Regions from separate parts of the Cytobacillus sp. FSL K6-0129 genome, predicted to be linked through region 1. Evidence: riboswitches for the same ligand, from Rfam matches in the RefSeq annotation. Region 1 holds a riboswitch; the other holds the start of a gene.
What was found. Region 1 has a riboswitch for cobalamin ahead of metE (5-methyltetrahydropteroyltriglutamate--homocysteine S-methyltransferase). Riboswitches for the same ligand answer to the same signal wherever they lie in the genome.
Positions count from the first base shown of each region.

Region 2: it holds a riboswitch for cobalamin, as region 1 does, so the genes downstream of both, MHI57_RS17560 (ABC transporter substrate-binding protein) here and metE (5-methyltetrahydropteroyltriglutamate--homocysteine S-methyltransferase) in region 1, are expected to answer to the same signal.

Region 1 is NZ_JBBOXM010000001.1:3,303,329-3,306,507, forward strand. It holds gene metE (5-methyltetrahydropteroyltriglutamate--homocysteine S-methyltransferase) at 1-1,313, opposite strand, end outside; cobalamin riboswitch at 1,462-1,641, opposite strand; SAM riboswitch class I at 1,695-1,807, opposite strand; gene MHI57_RS16595 (DNA-binding protein) at 1,882-2,169, opposite strand; partial or broken gene MHI57_RS16600 (glycosyltransferase family 2 protein) at 2,452-3,179, shown strand, end outside.
Region 2 is NZ_JBBOXM010000001.1:3,487,735-3,490,913, reverse strand. It holds gene MHI57_RS17565 (FecCD family ABC transporter permease) at 1-1,023, opposite strand, end outside; gene MHI57_RS17560 (ABC transporter substrate-binding protein) at 989-1,951, opposite strand; cobalamin riboswitch at 2,059-2,238, opposite strand; gene MHI57_RS17555 (hypothetical protein) at 2,292-3,071, opposite strand.

The sequences.
Region 1 (3,179 bases):
CCAATCGTTGTTGTAGGTAGGAGTGGTAGTTGGAAGGCTGTTTTTTGTGTTGCTTGACGAACAGAATAAGGTGCTTCGCGCTCTGCTAGTGATGATGGTAAGTTTTGAATGGCTGTTTGTACTTGTTGATTGTTTCTAATAGAAGATTGATTTAGTGCCTCGATAGCAGTTCGTCTCTCGTTTATCTCATCTTGGATTTGCTCTTTTCCTTCTCTTATTCCTTTCGTTAGCACTACGATTTCTTGTAATTTTTCATCAGCAAAGGCGAGTGCGGTCTTTAATGTATGATCTAGTGTTTCTTCAATTTTGACTGTAACGGGTACATGCAATAAGCTGGATGAAGGCTGGATGATTAAGCGATCTTTCGGAACAATTGCTGTAATTTCTTCTAGAAGAGAGAGCTTATTATCAAGTTTAGCGCCCCAGATATTACGGCCATCGATGACACCTGCAGCTAATACTTTATCACTTGGGAAGCCGAATTTTTGTAAGGAAGCGAGGTTTTGACCTGCATCATGGACAAAATCAAGGCCGATCGCTTGCACAGGTAATGAGGTAACAGCTTCATAATAAGTGATGCTTTCAAAATACGTTTGTAAAATGATATTTATCTGTGGTGCTGCCTGGTGTAATGTTTGGTAAACTGCTTGATAGAGTGAGATGTCTTCTTCTGTGAGGGTAGTTGCTAAAATAGGTTCATCGATTTGTACCCACAAGGCACCTTCTTGCTGTAATTCTTTTAAAATTTGTACATAAAGAGGAACGAATTGATTGACGATTGATTTGAATTCACTTTCTTTATAGCCTTTTGATAATTTCACAAACGTAATCGGGCCCAAGATAACCGGTTTCCCGTCGATTTCAAGCTTCTCTTTTCCTTCTTTATAAAAGGCAAGTGGCCGGTTTTCAGCAAGTGTTGGCGTGAGGTTGTTGAGTTCTGGCACGATGTAGTGATAGTTTGTATTAAACCATTTGGTCATTTCAGCTGCCACGGCATCTTTGTTCCCTCTGGCAATATCAAAATACGTTTCGATATCAACTTTCCCACCTCTGTATGTAAAACGCTCAGGAACAAGTCCAAACATCACAGCTGTATCAAGGACATGATCATACAGTGTGAAATCGCCAACCGGGATGAGATCAACGCCAAGTTGTTTTTGCTTCTCGAGAGAGGATAAACGAATGACTTCCATTTGTTGCAGAAAAGTCTCTTTATTCAACTTACCACTCCAAAATTGTTCTAGAGCTTTCTTCCACTCCCGCTTCTCGCCAATTCTTGGATAACCTACATTTGAACTTTTTACTTCAGTCAATTTAAACACTCCTTTAGATTGTATTTTCTCAACAAAAAATCTCTCTATTTATTATTAAATGAGAGATTCATACGCAATATTAACTAGAGTTGAGACCATTTGATTTGCTCAACACGTATTCATCACTCCTCTCTATGCATCCGTAGAGTCTAAGTGCAAACAACAGACAGGTCTCCTGACTTCGGATTATCGCTCGTTATCCCTTCCCATTTCTATTATGAAATAGTGGTCAATGATAAGTCGCTCTCCTTCACAGTGGCGGGACCGTGCCGGCATTCCACCGGGCTTCCCTTTTAAGCAATCATGCATCTGTTGCCTTTGTTATTAAGTTTTGAAAATACAAAAGACCTCTCTAATTAAAAATAGAGAGGTCTTTATCCTCTCTTATTTGCCAAAGCTATTACACTTTGCAGGAATTAGCACCTTTTTAACAAATAATTGTTAAAGGTTGCTGGGTTTCATCGGGCCAGTCCCTCCACCTCTCTGAATAAGAGAATTACATATTTATAATATTTTGAATTTTACAGATAGATTAGCATAATAAATGGAAGCTGTCAAAATAAATTCTTCATGAGTGATATATATCATCAGATTCAAGCCACTTGCGAAATTTATGTAGATGGTAATAATGCTTGCCATTAAGAATGACTTTTGGTGCGTGAGAATGCTTCTGTAATAGATCCTTCATGTCTGCTTCACTTAAATAAAAGTAAAGATGAAGGTGGCTTTGCTCCACAAGTAAATGATTCATATTACCTTCATTTTTACTACTAAATTGCTTCAACCCATTGCCTATGAAATAGCCAAGTAATGCTAAACCGACGGCAATCCAAATAAAATTCAACTCGAATTCCAATTTGTACTCCCCCTTAAATACATATATATCTACTTTAACATCTCCTAACGAATAGTAATAATATATTTTTTAGTGCCGAATCGGATCAATGCCCCCATAATTAAACCAATCTACCCTGTCTATCGCACCATCTTTCATAGATTGTATACTTGTCCGAGAACAAAATTGGCCAAGCTGTATATATTGATATTACTTAGTGTTTTTCTCGGGTTTGTGATGGAAAAGGCTATAGTTAGCACAAAGGAGACTATTAATTTTGCTGAAGGAGAGAAGTGAAGTGTTATGAATCTATCTGTTATTATTCCCATTCAGAATGAAGAATCTACGTTGTCAGCCGTTTTAGAAGAGTTAGTGAAGATTGAGCCATATGAAATCATCGCTGTTTTGAATGGTTCAACAGATGGATCGGAGAAAATAGCGGAAGCATTTGAATGTAGAAAGCTTGTTTATAAAGAACCTCTAGGGGTGGATATTGGACGAGCAATTGGTGCAAGGGAGGCAAAAGGGGATACGCTTCTTTTTATTGATGGTGATATTGTCGTTAGAGCTCAGGAGCTACAAGCACTGCTTGATGGCATTCGGGATGGGGCTGATATTGCCCTAAATGATTTAAGCTGGACAATGAAGCGCCCCATTAGACCACATCCGACAGCAGTATCAAAGTTCTCTCTTAATCATTTTTTAGGTAAAGGTGAGTTATCCGTTAATTCCTTAGTCGCTGTTCCTCATGTGATGAAAAAATCAGCGCTTGATACAATTGGTTGGGAGAATTTAGCTTGTCCGCCATTAGCTCATAGTATAGCTGTGATGAAAGAATTAAAGATGAGTGCACCAGTAGCCATTGATGTGATTGCTACAAATAAGATTCGACCGAAACATCAACAGAAGATTACGGGCTCCTCTTTTTCATTTTCAACAAGTTTAATAATTGGTGACCATTTACGTGCAGTGGCCCAACTGATTGAAGAGAGAGGATATCGCGGTGGTTTAAACGATGGCAGGCGAAATCG
Region 2 (3,179 bases), 180 kb from region 1:
GATAGCAAAAACTGGTGCACCAATTAACGCAGTAATGACACCAATAGGTAACTCAGTAGGTGAAATGACTGTTCTTGCAAATAAATCAGCAAGTATTAAAAACCCCGCACCTGTCATCATCGATAAAGGAAGCAAGTGTCTATGGTCTGGTCCCCATAGCAATCTGGTCAGATGCGGAATGACTAAGCCGACAAATCCGATTGTACCTGACACTGCTACAGCGGCACCAGTTAAAATCGATCCGGCAATTAAGACCATCATCTTACGTTTCTGTACATTCACCCCGATATGACGAGCTCTTTCTTCGCCGAATGACATCGCATTTAATTCCTTGCTATTAGCAATGAGCATCGCAGAACCAATGATAAAGAAAGGAAGGATGATTTGAACATAGTCCCAACCTCTCATCGATACGCTTCCTAACAACCACCCAATAATCTGTCTCAGTTCATCCCCGGTTAAAGCAATCATTAAGGAAATAAATGCACCTAGAAAAGAACTGAAGATAATACCGGTTAAAATGATTGTCTCTACTCTCATGCCACGATCAATTTGTCGCGCAAAGAAAAGGACAACAATTATCGTTAGAAAAGCTGTTGTAATACTAAATAACGGTAAAGTAAAGGTGCCAACAAACGGAATGGATAAACCGAGAAAGATCGTTAATACAGCACCAACAGAAGCTCCTGAAGACACCCCCAATGTATAAGGGTCTGCTAAAGGGTTCCTTAATAAACCTTGAAAGGCAGCACCTGCTATTGCAAGTGATGCCCCGACGAAGCCCGCCAATACGACTCTAGGCAAGCGAATATTCATAACAATATTACTATGCATTGGATTAACATCATTACTTATCGGTAAACGTAAGATTTCCGCTCCAATGATATTGAATATATCTAACGGTAGCACTGAAACAGTCCCTATAGAAATCCCCATCATCATTGCTACACATAAGAAAACGAACGCACAGAGATAAGCAACACCTCTATTATTTAAATACTTCTGGGTAAATCGCTTTTGCAAGCTCCTCTACTCCTTCTACAAGTCTAGGACCTGTACGAGTTACCTTATCAGAGTGCACATCATAGACTTGCTTCTCTTTAACGGCTGTTACATCTTGCCAACCTTCTCGACTTAAAAGGGTTTCTACCGCATTTTCCGTATAATACCCGTATGTAGTGATAATCACATCAGGATTTTTTTCGATGACAGCTTCCTCGTCAATTTGTGGCCAACCTTCTTCTTCAATTACATTTTCCGCTTGGATCAAATTGAGCATATCATCAATAAATGTTTTTTGACCGGCAGTATATAAAGAAGGAGCTGCAGAGATTTCTACAAAGACAGATTTTTTCTCTTCAACAGACTTAGCTTTTTCTTCGATTTCTGCCAAACGGGTTTTCATTTCCTCAACTGTTTGACTTGCTTCTTCTGTTGCTCCTGTTGCTTTACCAATCATTTCAATGGAATCATATACTTCTTCAAAATTCTGTGCATCATTGACAATTAGAACAGGAATACCAGCATCTCTTAATTGATCTAAGCCTTCAGTACTATTATGCGCTCCTGAATTATGTGCTAATACAACATCTGGATTTAAAGCAATAATTGCTTCTACATTAAATTCTTGTCCACCGATTTTTTCTATATCAGCTACTTCTTCTGGATAATTATCAAAATCAGATACACCGACTACCTTCTCACCTAACCCTAATTCGAAAGCGATTTCAGTATTACTCGGGATTAATGAAACAATCGCTTCTGGTTCCTCTTCAATCACCACTTCTTGATCCGCAGCATCCGTTAATGTTACAGGAAAATCGCTAGTTTCAGTACTCTCTTCAAACTTCTCTTCTCCATCTTTTTTCGGTTCAGCTGTGTCATTCCCACATCCAGCAAGAATACCTGCTGATAGTAGAATCGAGACTAAAAATAAATACCATTTCTTCATGATTGACCCTCCTTAAAATATAAAACATCCCCATTAGTAGGAGATGTTTGGAAGGAATAATCACGACAAAGAAGCCTTACCAAACACCCCCTATCCTCGTAGGTTACAGTGTTTATGGAAGATAGGCAGGTTTCCTGGCTTATGGTTTATAATCAAAGGCTCCTCCTATACAACATATATAGCAGTTTTCTTTGTTTATTAACCAGTTACAGTGGCGGGACCGCATTGGTTTTACACCAATTTCCCCTATTAAGTCAAAAATTGACACCTATTTCCTTAAATCTACAATTTTCTGTCGATTTTATTATACCTTATCATATTTTGTGGTGCATTATTATTTTTATGAATCAGTTACTTGCCATTCTTTCAGTTTTTTATCAAAAACCAATCTCGCGTCTGGAGTGGCTTCCTTCCTCATTGCTTCGAACTCATCATACATATCATCCATATTAGCGAAATCTCCAACTGTCCAGAGCGGTATATTAATTTTTGTACGTGTCTGCTCACTCTGTTCAAAAGAAATTACCAGGCCTTCCTTCATTAAATTTCTTAATGCCCTTAACGCGCCTTCTGGAACTTGCGGATATGTTTTTTTCTTTTTTAGGCCTAATAAAGATTTTTCTACTTTTAAATGCTCCATCTTCATAGCAGCAACGTCGCCAAGCATTTTGTAAAAGTCCTGCCAGTCTCGGTAATAGACCTTATTTAACCAACCGTCATCATGCGCTAAATAACAATAACGATTGCTTAAATGGTTATAGAAAGGTTTCTTTAAATGCTCCTTTACATGACTAAGATATAGGAGCTCAGCAATTGCTTGAGCAGGCAATTCATTTAACGATTCTTCCTCCTCGAAATCTATCCAGCAAAAATCACCATAACTATAAACATCTTCGTTTATTAGTGCTGGCAGGTCTTCATGAGCCACCCAATCAAACATGGTATGTACATTCAGTTCCCCATTATCATACTGATGCTTCACTAATAGAAGATGCCCTGTCCTGTTCTGTAATGATTGCATAAACTCAGAAAATTCAATTCCATAAGAAATAACGGACTGGTCCTTTTCGTTTAATAAGATATAGATGAGATCTCGAACACTATGATTTTTCTTTCGCAATTTAGAAACCTCCGAACTGAAAATAGAAAGACGAAGAGCAAATTAAATTGTACCACCTTTGTTATTACCGTCATACCACACAACTATTTCGTTTTACTGCAATAATTT